4 regions of the Kitasatospora sp. NBC_01266 genome follow, and region 1 is predicted to be linked to each of the others. Evidence: riboswitches for the same ligand, from Rfam matches in the RefSeq annotation. Region 1 holds a riboswitch; each other region holds the start of a gene.
The links. A riboswitch is a leader RNA that binds a small molecule or an ion and turns the genes downstream of it on or off. The one in region 1 is predicted to bind cobalamin.
Positions count from the first base shown of each region.

Region 2: linked by a shared signal. The riboswitch ahead of OG403_RS29260 (HoxN/HupN/NixA family nickel/cobalt transporter) and the one ahead of OG403_RS26815 (cobalamin biosynthesis protein) in region 1 are both predicted to bind cobalamin.
Region 3: linked by a shared signal. The riboswitch ahead of cobN (cobaltochelatase subunit CobN) and the one ahead of OG403_RS26815 (cobalamin biosynthesis protein) in region 1 are both predicted to bind cobalamin.
Region 4: linked by a shared signal. The riboswitch ahead of OG403_RS23330 (ribonucleoside-diphosphate reductase subunit alpha) and the one ahead of OG403_RS26815 (cobalamin biosynthesis protein) in region 1 are both predicted to bind cobalamin.

Region 1 covers NZ_CP108458.1:6,180,704-6,184,004, forward strand. Annotated here, with positions in the region: gene OG403_RS26810 (cobyric acid synthase) at 1-921, opposite strand, end outside; gene OG403_RS26815 (cobalamin biosynthesis protein) at 918-1,874, opposite strand; cobalamin riboswitch at 1,929-2,063, opposite strand; gene OG403_RS26820 (helix-turn-helix domain-containing protein) at 2,212-2,934, shown strand; gene OG403_RS26825 (alpha/beta hydrolase) at 3,100-3,301, shown strand, end outside.
Region 2 covers NZ_CP108458.1:6,816,773-6,820,073, reverse strand. Annotated here, with positions in the region: gene OG403_RS29265 (APC family permease) at 1-199, shown strand, start outside; gene OG403_RS29260 (HoxN/HupN/NixA family nickel/cobalt transporter) at 220-1,371, opposite strand; cobalamin riboswitch at 1,406-1,624, opposite strand; gene OG403_RS29255 (MBL fold metallo-hydrolase) at 1,812-2,786, opposite strand; gene OG403_RS29250 (helix-turn-helix domain-containing protein) at 2,770-3,301, opposite strand, start outside.
Region 3 covers NZ_CP108458.1:2,199,808-2,203,108, forward strand. Annotated here, with positions in the region: gene OG403_RS09030 (VOC family protein) at 1-369, shown strand, start outside; gene OG403_RS09035 (hypothetical protein) at 598-1,314, shown strand; cobalamin riboswitch at 1,437-1,561, shown strand; gene cobN (cobaltochelatase subunit CobN) at 1,591-3,301, shown strand, end outside.
Region 4 covers NZ_CP108458.1:5,332,568-5,335,868, forward strand. Annotated here, with positions in the region: gene OG403_RS23330 (ribonucleoside-diphosphate reductase subunit alpha) at 1-1,867, opposite strand, end outside; cobalamin riboswitch at 2,059-2,188, opposite strand; gene OG403_RS23335 (cellulase family glycosylhydrolase) at 2,418-3,301, shown strand, end outside.

The DNA.
Region 1 (3,301 bases):
GGTCGCCCGGGTGCCGGGCAGCACCACCAGGTCGGCGTCGGCCAGCTCCTCGGGCCGGGTGGCCCAGCGGACCAGCACCCCGGGCTCCTGGGCCAGCGCGTCCAGGTCGGTGAAGTTGGAGAGCCGGGGCAGCCGCAGCACGGCCACCCGCAGCACGTCGGCGCCGAACGGCCCCGCCGAGCAGCGGTCCACCACCGCACCCAGGTCCAGCGAGTCCTCGGCGTCCAGCCACAGGCCGGGCAGCATCGGCAGGGTGCCGAGCACCGGACGCCCGGTCAGCTCGTGCAGCATGTCCAGGCCGGGCCCGAGCAGCCGCGCGTCGCCCCGGAACTTGTTCACCAGCCAGCCCGCCACCAGCCGCTGGTCCTCGGGCGAGAGCAGGGCCAGGGTGCCGAACATCGCGGCGAAGACCCCGCCGCGGTCGATGTCGCCGACCACCACCACCGGCAGCTCGGCGGCCCGCGCCAGGCCCATGTTGGCGATGTCGCGATCACGCAGGTTGATCTCGGCGGGCGAGCCGGCCCCCTCGCAGATCACCACGTCGAACCGGCGGCGCAGGTCGGCCAGGCACTCCAGCGAGCGCTCCAGCAGGTAGGGCTTGCGCTCGCGGTAGTCCAGCGCGCCGACCTCCGCGACCGCCCGGCCCAGCAGCACCACCTGGCTGCGGCCGTCCGCACCGGGCTTGAGCAGCACCGGGTTCATCGCGGCCTCCGGCTCCACCCGGGCCGCCTGCGCCTGCATCACCTGGGCCCGGCCGATCTCCGCGCCGTCCAGGGTGACCATCGAGTTGAGCGACATGTTCTGCGCCTTGAACGGGGCCACCTTGACGCCCCGGCGGACCAGCCAGCGGCAGATCCCGGCGGTCACCACGCTCTTCCCGGCGTCCGAGGTGGTGCCCGCCACCAGCAGCGCGTTGCTCATATCCGTCCCCTCCGCAGTACCGCGGCGCGCAGTGCCACCGTGGTCCCCAACGCCAGCAGCCCGACCCGGCGCGACAGCCGGCAGGCCCGTTCGATGTCCGCCGCCGCCACCGGGCGCAGCTCGGCGCCCAGCACCGGGCGGTGCTCTTCGCGGGTGCCGTAGCGCAGCGTCCCGCCCAGCCGCACGCCGAGCGCGCCCGCGAAGGCCGACTCGGCCTGCCCGGCGTTCGGGCTCGGGTGCGCGCCGCCGTCGCGCCGCCAGACGCGCCAGGCGGTGCTCGGCCGCTCGGCCGCCGCCACCGTGAGCAGCGCGGTCAGCCGGGCGCCGGGCCAGCCGGCCACGTCGTCCAGGCGGGCCGCCGCCCAGCCGAACCGGCGGTACTTCGGCGACTTGTGGCCGACCATCGCGTCCAGCGTGTTGACGGCGCGAAAGCCGAGCAGGCCCGGCGCGCCCGCGAGCGCGCCCCAGACCAGGGCGTTGACCACGGCGTCGGCGGTGTTCTCGGCCACCGACTCGACCACGGCGCGGGCGATCTGCTGCTCGTCCAGCGCGCTCGGGTCGCGACCGCACAGGTGCGGCAGGCGCCGCCGGGCGGCGGCCAGGTCACCGGCCGTCAGCGCGGCGCCGATGGTGCGCGCCTCGCGGGTGAGCGAGCTGCCGCCGAGCACGGTCCAGGTGGCGGCGGCGGTGAGCGCCGCGCCGTCCCGGCGGTCCGGGTGCAGCGCCCGGCCCAGCACCGCCGCGCCGCCCGCCACCGCACCCACGCACAGGGCGGTGTGCAGCGCCCCGGCGCCCCGGTGGTCGCGCCAGAGCGCGCGTTCGAGCAAGGTGGCCGCGCGGCCGAAGGCGGCCACCGGGTGGCCGCGCCGAGGGTCGCCGAACCGGGCGTCGGCCGCGTAGCCGGCCACGGCGCCCAGGGCGTACGGAAGCGCGCGGTGGAAAACCCCCGCCATGTGTCGTGTGTCCTCACTCAGGGTCCGCGCCCTGGATCGACGTACCGGCGGCGAGAGTCTCCTGGCTCCCGGGTGGCTGACACACACCCGGGCCTTCCAACAACCCTGTGGCGGGCCGCCGTGACCGTACGTCGGGCGTGCTCCCCGGTGACAGTGGCGGGACCGCGCCGGATTCGCACCGGCTTCCTCTCCTTGCCTCCGTTTGGCCCGAGGATCCCATCACGCCTGTCAAGGGGGAGTCAACCAGGTGGATCGCCAACGGCCCTCGGCGGCCCACCACCCGACTTCGTGCGTTCGGCGGCTGCGGCCGCGCCCGTCCCGCCCCTAGCGTCGGCGCATGCGAAGAAGCCGGCCACCGGCCCCCACCCCGGTCCCGTTCTCCCCGCAGGCCGCTCGCGCGCACCGCGAGGCCCTCGGCCTGACCGCCGAGCAGGTGACCAAGGCGCTGGCCGCGCACGGCGTGCGCCTGCTGCCCACCCATGTGACCGGCTGGGAGAGCGGCGAACTGCGCCCCGACGAGACGGAACTGATCGCGCTGGCCCGGGTGCTGTGGTGTCCGGCGGACCAGCTGATGGGCGCGGCGCCCGGCACGCTGCGCGACTTCCGGGTGGCCCGCGAGCTGTCCCGGGAGCAGGCCGCGAACCGGATCGGGGTGGGCCTGCGCAGCTACACCGACGCCGAGTCGACCGGGCGCTGGAGCTGGGACGAGGAGTGCAGCGCCGCGCTGGCCGAGGTGCTCGGGCTGACCCTGCGCGACCTGGTCCGGGTCCGGGGCGCCGGCCCCGAGCTGGAGCAGCGGCTGCGCCAGTGCGTGGACGGGCGCTGGCGGGCCCAGCTGGCGGCGATCGGCGCGCTGGTCCCGGTGCCCCGGCAGACCCTGGGCACGGTGCTGGCGGGGCTGTGCGGCGAGTACCAGGTGCCCTCGCACTGGGGCGCGGGCAGCTGGGGTGCCGCGCCCGCGGCCGAGCCGGGACCGCGCCCACCGGAGCCCGAGCAGGCGCCGGTCGACCGGTTCTGGAGCCTGCTGGCCGGCCGGGACACCGGCGGCCTGCCGGTCTGAGCAGCCCGGCCCGGTCGGCTCCCCTGCCGGTCTGAGCAGCCCGGCCCGGTCGGCTCCCCTGCCGCTTCCGCCGAGCCCGGACGGCGGCGTTGCGGTGGCCGCGCCGCACGGCTCGCGGTGGACTGGAAAGGCCGTGTCAGCGCCGCCACCACTCCAGGGAGAGCCATGCGTTGGGGAACCGCCGTCGCCGCAGCCACCGCCGTCGCCGCCGGAGCGGGCCTGGCCGCCCTGCTGATCGGGCGCCGGGTCTCCGACCTGAGCCTGCGCCCCGACCCCGCCGAGGACGGTGAGCTCAGGGGCGAGCCCGTGCTGCGGGTGCACGAGGTCGACACCCGGGAGGTCACCCTGACCCGGACCGTGGCCGCCG
Region 2 (3,301 bases), 640 kb from region 1:
GGCGACCGAGCAGCACGACCGGTTGGTGGTGCTGATCCCCGAGACGCAACTGCCGCACCCCTGGCAGCGGCTGCTGCAGAACCAGCGCGGTGTGCTGTTGGACCGGGCGATCCGCCGGCACACCAACGCGGTGATCTGCCGCCTGCGGTTCCGGCTCGACATCCCGCCGCGGCACCCCGCACCGACCGGAATGCGCTGAGCCGACCGGTTATCGAGCGGTCATCGACCGGACGGCCAGCGCTGCTCCACCTTCGCCAGCCGCCAGTACGCCAGCGCACCGGCCCAGACCACCACGAAGAGGCCGACGATCACGAATCCGACGTTGTTCAGGTCGACACCGGAGATCCAGCCGGTCACCGGGTCGGTCAGGTCGAGCTGGTCGTGCAGCACGCCGACCAGCTCGATGGTGCCGATCAGGAAGGCGACGGCGATCGACAGGCCGGTGATGGTGAGGTTGTAGTACACCTTGCGGGTCGGGTTCGAGAACGCCCAGTGGTAGGCGAAGTTCATGAACGTGCCGTCGAGGGTGTCGAACAGGCTCATGCCGGAGGCGAAGAGCAGCGGCAGGCAGAGGATCGCGTACCAGGGCAGGCCGGCGGCGGCACCCGAGCCGGCCATCACCATCAGCGTGACCTCGGTCGCGGTGTCGAAGCCGATGCCGAACAGCAGCCCGATCGGGTACATCTGGCCGGGGCGGGTGATCGACCTGGTCAGCCGGCCCAGCACGCGGTTCATGAAGCCGCGGTTGTCCAGGTGCTTCTCCAGCTCGTGCTCGTCGAACTGGCCCGCCCGCATCGCCTTGAACACCCGGTGGATCCCGGCCAGCGAGACCAGGTTGAGCGCCGCGATCAGGTAGAGGAACCCGCCGGAGACGCTGGTGGAGACCAGGCCGAGCAGCTTGTGGGCACCCGAGTTGTCGTCGGTCAGAGTGCCGACCACCTTGGCCCCGGCCGCGACCAACCCCGCCAGCACCACCACGATGGTGGAGTGGCCGAGCGCGAACCAGAAGCCCACCGAGACCGGGCGCTTGCCGTCCGCCATCAGCTTGCGCGTGGTGTTGTCGATCGCCGCGATGTGGTCGGCGTCGAAGGCGTGCCGCATGCCCAGGGTGTACGCGGTGACGCCGAGTCCGAGGCCGAAGACCTGGTTGCCGACGGTGTAGTGGTGCGGGGCGACCATCGTGACCAGGACGAAGAAGGCGACCACGTGCATGCCCAGGATCACCGCCAGCAGGCCGCCGGTACGGATCCAGTCCCGCCGCTCCCAGGTCAGGGCGGCGGTCGCGGCTCGGGCGGGCCCGGCCGCCGCGGCGGCTTCGGGCATGGCGGCGGAAGCGGGTATGGCGGCGGAAGCGGTTTTGGGCAGGGTCATCTCAGGGCAGCCTCTCCAGCACCTCGTGGACAGTTCGTCGTGCGGTGCCGTGGCCGGTCTCCTGGCTGACAGGTGAAGCGCCCGCGCCGTTCCCGGCCTTCCCGGACGCGTGAAGCGTCCAGTGACCGCCCACCGCGTGACGGTGGGTCTGGTGTGCGCGGACTTCCTGATCACAGTGGCGAGGGCCGCTCCGGACTCCTGTGGCAAGCACAGTGCACCGGTCTTCCCGAACACCACGGCGGGACCACCGTATGGCCCTGGCGGCAATATCCACAAGCCTGCGCAGGTGTGCAGGTATGTGCTGGGCGGGCGTGCTCGGCCCGCTGCTCTTGCAGCCAAGGGCACACAGCGGTGGTCCACGAACGCGGCGGCGCCCTCGAACCGGGCGCGGGAGTCGAGGCGGTTCGGCGAGGCGATTCGCGAGCCGGCCGGCCCGGCCGCTACTTCCTGAACTTGTCCAGCAGTTGGTGGACCAGGCCGCGGGCCATCAGCTTGAGCATGTCGGCCTTGCGCGGCTCGTTGTAGAGGATGAAGTCGTCGAAGCGGTGCACACCGCGCCGGCCGGCCAGGGCCGCCGCCGCGTCGCGGATCGCCGTCAGCTGATCCACCGTCATCTCCAGGGCCCGCTCGTCGGGTTGGTAGCCGGCGCCGATCGGGTACTCCCCGCCGGGGCGGCGGTTCATCTCGACGTGGCAGCCGAGGACGTGGGTGACCGGCCGGGTGCCGGCGAACGCGACCAGCCGCTCCATCGAGGCGAGGAACGCGGCGGAGTCGGCCACGTAGAGCCGGCCCGGCAGCACGGTGTCGCCGGTGAACAGGAGCCCGGTCCACGGGTCGTAGCTGGTGATCGCCGCCTGGTGGTGCCCCGGTGAGGCGAGGATCTCCAGCACTCGGCCGCCCAGGTCGAAAGTGGCCTTCGCCAGGGGCCAGTTGTCGCCGAGGCCGAAGAAGGACCGGACGGCCTCGACCTCCCGGGGAACCACGGTGGTCGCGGGACGGTCGGCGAACTGGGCGTCCGCCGCCACGTGGTCGCCGTGCCCGTGGGTGTGCGCGATCACCAGCTCGTAGGGCGCGCGGCCCTCGTCGTGCTCGGCCGGGTTCCGGTCGAGCCACTCGGCGATCAGCCGGTCGACGGTGGCGCGCAGCGGGAAGAGGTCGGGGTCGGCCGTAGCGCCGGTGTCCAGCAGCAGGGCCCGGTCGTTGCCGAACAGCAGGAAGATGAACGGCGCCTCGTAGTTGACCGACTTGCTCTGGCGCAGGATGACGGTGTGCTCGTCGTAGTGGTGGATCTGGATCGCGGGGTCGTCGGCCGGGCGCCTGCCGGGCGCGCCGTGGATCCAACTGACCGCCAGGGAACCGGTGATGGGCGCCGCGCTCACGAAGTCGATCGGGCCACCGTCAGTCGTCCGCGTCATTCTCGTTCTCCCCCGTTTCGAAGTCCGGCAGCGGAGTCGCCGCCATGAAGTACCGGACGCGGTGGCGTCCGGGCCGGAGCCGGCTGCTGTCCGCCGTGCCCCGGGCGAGGTAGGGCTGGAGCAGGGCCAGCCACTGCGCCTCGAGTTCAGCTGCCTCGTCAGCGGAGAGCACGGCGATCGCGGCGGTGACGGCGGCCTTCGGGACGCCGCGCTCCTCGTCCCGCGCCGCCTGCTCACCGCGCGCCCGGTGATCGAGGATCGCCTGCATCTCCCGTTCCACCACCAGTCGTTCGAGCTGCTGCTTGACCACCGCGTCACCGTCCTCGGCGATCCGCACGGTCGGCTGCGCCTCGGCCACCCGCCACTGCCGCTCGCGACGGTCGCGCCCCGGCCCGGCCTCCTCCACATAGCCGTACTTGGCGAGTTGGCGCAGATGGAAGGAGCAGTTCGCCTGCGGCACGCCGAGGACGCGCCCGCACTGCGCGGCCGTCGCCGGCCCGGTGGTGGCCAGGAGT
Region 3 (3,301 bases), 4.0 Mb from region 1:
CTCGCCTTCTACACGCAGAAGGTGGGCATGGAGGTCCGGTCCGACGTCACCGTGCCGGAGATGGGCGACTTCCGCTGGCTCACGGTCGGCCCGGTCGGCCAGCCGGACGTCTCGCTCGTGCTGATGGCCGTGCCCGGCGCGCCGGTCTTCGACGCGGACACCCAGGCGCAGATCCGCGAACTGACCGCCAAGGGCGGCGCCGGCTCGGTCTTCCTGACCACCGACGACTGCGACGCCGCGTACCAGGAGCTGTCGGCGCGCGGCGTGGAGTTCAACGAGAAGCCGACCGACCAGCCCTACGGGCGCGACTGCGGCTTCCGCGACCCGTCCGGCAACAACATCCGGCTCACCCAGCTCGCCCCGATGTGACGCCGTCGAGCGGCAGCCGCGCCCGGCCGACCCGAGAGCGGGTCGGCCGGGCGCTGTCGTGGCCATGCCGCGGGGGACCTGTGAGGGATCGGCGCACGCCGTAACGAATGCCGTGGTCTCCGTCACGAACGGGGCTGCCGAGTGGAGTCGACCGGTCCTGTTGCGCTATCAACTATGCCTACACGGTCGTCCGCTGACGGCCCATGGCAAACAACGGGGCATAACTTCATGAGCACCATCAGCAGCACCAAGGCTGTCCGCGGCATGATCGGACTGGCCACCGTCGGCGTCTTCGCGCTGACCGGCTGCGGTCCGGACGAGGTCACCAGCACCACGCCGCCCGCCAGCGCCGCGGCGAGCGGCGGGTTCAAGGACACCACCGCCAAGCCGAGCGCACCGGCGAGCGGCGGCGCGACCAAGGCGGCCAAGCCGACCACGTCGGCCGCGCCGACCGCCACCGCCGACACGGGCGGTGGCGGCGACGACGGGAAGGTGGCCACGGCCGGGCAGAGCTTCAAGATCGGTCAGACCGCGCAGCTCCCGTTCGTCTACGGGGACACCAAGGGCACCATCGCGCTGACCGTCACCACGATCGAGGCGGGCGACCCCGCCGACCTGGCCTCGCTGAAGCTGGGCGACCAGGTCTCCGGCAAGATCCCGTACTACATCCGCTACACGATCAAGAACGTCGGCAGCACCGACCTCTCGTTCAGCACCGTGGACCACATGACCGGCCTGCTGCCGGACGGCACCCAGGGCCAGGACGTGATGGTGATCGGCGAGTTCGACAAGTGCAAGACCGACTCGCTGCCCAGCGGCTTCACCAACGGCCAGACCGCCCAGGGCTGCGCGGTGGTGCTCGCACCGTCGCCCGCGGTGAAGATCACGACGGCCCAGTACTGGGGCGAGCCCTTCTCGCTGGAGAAGGGGCTGACCTGGAAGTAGTCCGCAGGGCCGGCGGCTGAGCCGGCCTCGAGGCGGTGCGGAGAGTGCGCTGGTGCGCGCTCCCCGCACCGCCTTCGCGCCGTCGGGTGCCCGTTAGGATGTCCGCCGGGTGGGCCGCCTGGTCCGCTCACGCCCGAGACGGCGTCAGGGGAGGAAACCGGTGCGACACCGGTGCGGTCCCGCCACTGTGACCAGGGCTCAACGGGCCTTGGGAGCCAGGAACTCCCGCCGTCTCCCCCAGCACCCGGGGCGCGGACCCCGAGGAAGGCCAGCCGCGTGATCCTGCTGCTCTCCACCTCCGACACCGACCTGCTCTCGGCCCGCGCCAGCGCCGGGCCGGTCCCCTACCGCCTGGGCAACCCGGCCCGGCTGCGCGCCGAGGACCTGCCGGAGCTGCTGGACGGCACCGACCTGGTGGTGGTCCGGCTGCTCGGCGGCCGACGCGCCTGGCAGCAGGGCCTGGATGCGCTGCTCGCCGGGCCGCGCCCGGTGATCGTGCTCAGCGGCGAGCAGGCGCCGGACGCGCAGCTGATGGAGCTGTCCACCGTCCCGGCGGGCCTGGCGGCCGAGGCGCACGCCTACCTCGCGCACGGCGGCGCCGCCAACCTGGCCGAGCTGGCCGCCTTCCTCTCCGACACCGTGCTGCTCACCGGGCACGGCTTCGCGCCGCCCGCCTCCGCGCCCGACTGGGGCCCGCTGGAGCGCACCGCCCGCCGCGCCGAAGGCCCGCTGGTGGCCGTCCTCTACTACCGCGCGCACCACATGAGCGGCAACACCGCCTTCGTCGACTCGCTCTGCGCCGCGATCGAGGACGCGGGCGGGCGGGCCAAGCCGCTCTACTGCTCCTCGCTGCGCGGTGCGCCCGCCGAGCTGCTGGCCGAACTCGGCAGCGCCGACGCCATCGTGACCACCGTGCTGGCGGCCGGCGGCACCCGGCCCGCCGACGCGCAGGCGGGCGGCGACGAGGAGGCCTGGGACGCGGGCGCACTGGCCGCACTGGACCGGCCGATCCTTCAGGCGCTCTGCCTGACCTGGTCGCGCGAGACCTGGCAGTCCAGCGACGACGGCCTCTCCCCGCTGGACACCGCCACCCAGGTCGCGGTGCCGGAGTTCGACGGGCGGCTGATCACCGTGCCGTTCTCCTTCAAGGAGCTGGACGAGGACGGGCTGACCGTCTACGTCGCCGACCCCGAGCGCTGCGCCCGGGTGGCCGGGATCGCGGTCCGGCACGCCCGGCTGCGCCACATACCCGCCGCCGAGCGGCGGTTGGCCGTGGTGCTCTCCGCCTACCCGACCAAGCACGCCCGGGTCGGCAACGCGGTCGGCCTGGACACCCCGGCCAGCGGGGCCCGCCTGCTGCGCCGCCTGCGCGACGAGGGCTGGGAGCTGGGCGAGGGCTTCCCGGGGATGGAGCCCGTCGAGGGCGAGCACGAGGGTGACGCGCTGATCAAGGCGCTGATCGACGCCGGTGGTTACGACCAGGACTGGCTCACCGAGGACCAGCTGGCCCGCAACCCGGTGCGCATCCCCGCCGCCGACTACCGCCGCTGGTACGCCGAACTGCCCGCCGCGCTGCGCGAGCGGGTCGAGGAGCACTGGGGTCCGGCGCCCGGCGAGCTCTACCTGGACCGCAGCCGGAACCCGGACGGCGACCTCGTGCTGGCCGCGCTGCGCGCGGGCAACCTGCTGGTGCTGGTCCAGCCGCCGCGCGGCTTCGGCGCCAACCCGGTGGCCATCTACCACGACCCCGACCTGCCGCCGAGCCACCACTACCTGGCCGCCTACCGCTGGATCGCCGCCGCACAGGCGGACGGCGGCTTCGGCGCCGACGCCGTGGTGCACCTGGGCAAGCACGGCAACCTGGAGTGGCTGCCCGGCAAGACCTCCGCGCTCTCCGCCGAGTGCGGGCCGGACGCGGCGCTCGGCGACCTGCCGCTGATCTACCCGTTCCTGGTCAACGACCCGGGCGAGGGCACCCAGGCCAAGC
Region 4 (3,301 bases), 850 kb from region 1:
CGTAGACGCCGGCGATCGAGGCGATGGTCGCGGTCGGTGCGATCGCCAGCAGCAGCGAGTTGCGCAGGCCGGTGCGGGCGATCGTGCCGCGCAGCGCCGTCCAGCGCTCGGTCCACTGCGGGGTGGCGTCGGCGAAGTGGTCGATGTGCAGCTGGCCGCGGGCGGCGCGGGTCTCGGCGTAGGCCGGGTGCTGCCCGAACTGCTCGGCCAGCTCGCTGGAGCGCTCGTAGGCGGTCAGCATGATCCGCTCGGCGATCAGCGTGGAGAGCCGCTTGGCCTCGGCGGAGTCGAAGTCCAGGCCGAGCCGGAAGAAGACGTCCTGCAGGCCCATCACGCCCAGGCCCACCGGCCGCCAGCGGGAGTTGGAGGTGGCGGCCTCGGTGGTCGGGTAGAAGTTGATGTCCACCACCCGGTCCAGGAAGGTCACGGCGGTGCGCACGGTGGCGTCCAGCCGGGCCCAGTCCATGGCGTTCACCAGGTCGGCGGCGGTGGCGCCGGCGGCCACGTGGGCACCGAGGTTGACCGAGCCCAGGTTGCAGACCGCGGTCTCGGAGTCGTCGGTGACCTCCAGGATCTCGGTGCACAGGTTGGAGGAGTGCACCGTGCGGCCGGGCAGCGCGGTCTGGTTGGCGGCGCGGTTGGCGGCGTCCTTGAAGGTCATCCAGCCGTTGCCGGTCTGCGCCAGGGTGCGCATCATCCGGGCGTACAGGGTCTGCGCCGGGATGGTGCGGACCGCCTTGCCGGCCAACTCGGCCTTGCGGTAGGCCTCGTCGAACTCCTCGCCCCACAGGTCGACCAGCTCGGGCACGTCGGCCGGCGAGAAGAGCGACCAGTCGGCGTTGGCGTTGACCCGGCGCATGAACTCGTCCGGGATCCAGTGCGCCAGGTTGAGGTTGTGGGTGCGGCGGGCCTCTTCGCCGGTGTTGTCGCGCAGTTCGAGGAACTCCTCGATGTCCGCGTGCCAGGTCTCCAGGTAGACGCAGGCCGCGCCCTTGCGGCGGCCGCCCTGGTTGACCGCGGCGACCGAGGAGTCCAGGGTGCGCAGGAACGGCACGATGCCGTTGGACTTGCCGTTGGTGCCGCGGATCAGGCTGCCGCGCGAGCGGATCCGGGTGTAGGACAGGCCGATGCCGCCGGCGTGCTTGGAGAGCCGGGCGATCTGGGCGTACCGGGAGTAGATCGAGTCCAGGTTGTCCAGCGGCGAGTCCAGCAGGTAGCAGCTGGACATCTGCGGGTGCCGGGTACCGGAGTTGAACAGGGTGGGCGAGCTGGTCAGGTACTCCAGGCGGCTCATCAGCCGGTAGAGCTCGGCGACCTCGGCCACCGACTGCTCGCTGTCGCCCACCGCCAGGCCGCAGGCGACCCGGAGCAGGAAGTGCTGCGGGCGCTCCACCACCTTGCGGGTGATCGGGTGACGCAGCAGGTAGCGGGACTGCACGGTGCGCAGGCCGAAGTACTCGAAGCGGTCGTCGCCCTGCTCGTCGATCAGCGCGTTCAGCGCCGCGGCGTGCTTGGCCACGAAGGCGGCGGTGGTGTCGCCGATCAGGCCCTCGGCGTGGCCGACGGCGATCGAGGCGGTGAACGAGGTGGCGCCCTGGCCGTTCGCCTCGTCGGCGATCTCCTGGGCGAGCAGCCGGGCGGCCAGCTTCGAGTACTGGGGGTCCTCGGCGATCATCGAAGCGGCGGCGTCCACGGCCAACCCGCGAAGCTCGGCGAAGTCCGAGCCGGCATGGCGGCCGCGCAGCGCGGCGGCGGCGACGTGGCCGGGGTCCACCTGGGGGAGGTCGGCGCTTCGGTCGGTGAGCAGCCGGAGCAGCGCAGTACCGGGGTCGGTCTGGGCGGCGTCGGCGTGTCCCTGTGAGGGCAGGGAAGCAACTGAGGCAGCGACGGTCAAGGCGCTCTCTCCTGGGGCGGCGGCGGGCTGGGAGGCGTCCGTGGCCTGTGCGCGCCGGGCAGGGGAGATGGGCACGCCGAATCGTTGCGGCGCGCGCGTCGTCACCCTGGCCTGCCCGCGAGGCCGGACGGTACTGCGGTGCGTGAAAGGCCTCTGCGGGGAGGCCGGGCGGCACACCGTCGGCAGGTACTCGGACTGGCGGGCCACCCGGGGGCGGGCCCGCTCACCGCTGCGGGGCAGTCCCGGATTCGCACCGGGTTCCCCTGCGTCGACAGCGAGAGTGAGCATACATGTAGTGGTGGCCCCTTCGAGGCACCCCATATGTAGTGTCATGTGTAGTGTCGCGCACACAGCGGGCAGTAAGGCGGTCGGTGCCGGAAGGTCGCCTGACGCCGCGTCGGCGACCGGTCGCGGCTCCGCGGGACGGGGGTCGCCCCGCCACGCGGCGGTCTCAGAACGCTGGCCTAGGCTGTGCCGCATGGTGAGGGACACGGGGAGAAGGCAGCGCCTACGGGCGGCGTTGGTGGCGTTCATCGTATCGGCGGTCGCGACCGTCCTCGCCGGCACCGTCACCACCGCTTCGCCCTCGGCCGGGGCCGCCGCCAAGCCGGGCCCCGGAGCCGTCACGGCCGGCGGGTCGCCCGTGCCGAGCCAGGCGCCGGCGGACCCGGGCAAGCCGCTGCGGATCGGCATCTCCTACGGGGACACCCTCACCTGGAAGAACGACCAGGACCTGGCGACCGGCCTGGGTGACGCCGTGGACACCGGCTCCAAGTGGATCCGGGTCGACCTGTCCTGGGACGACATCCAGCCGGACAGCCCGAAGACCTACGAGTGGCAGCGGTTCGACCGGGTCCTCAGCGCCGCCAAGGCCCGCGGCCTGGAGGTGCTGCCCACCATCGGCTACACCCCGCCGTGGGCCCGCAAGGCGAGCTGCGCCTCGGACGACGCCTGCCCGCCGGCCGACCCGAACCTGTTCGCCGCCTTCGCCGCGGCCGCCGCCAAGCGGTACGCCCCGCAGGGCGTGCACACCTGGGAGGTGTGGAACGAGCCGAACATCCCGTTCTGGGCACCGGCCCCCGACCCGGCCGCCTACACTCAACTGCTCGGCGACACCAGCAAGGCGCTGCGTGCCGCGGACCCCAAGGCCTACATCCTGCTCGGCGGCCTGGCGGCGGTGAGCACCGGCCAGGACGCCGGCTACGTCTCGCAGGGCGACTTCCTCACCGCGGTCTGCAAGCTGGGCGCCAACAAGATGGTGGACGCGATCAGCTACCACCCGTACACCTACCCGTACCTGCCGAGCGCCAAGACCTCGTTCGGCACCGCGATGGAGGACATCAGCAGCGCCCCGGGCAACCTGGTGGCGATCCTGACCAGTTACGGCACGCCGGACCTGCCGATCTG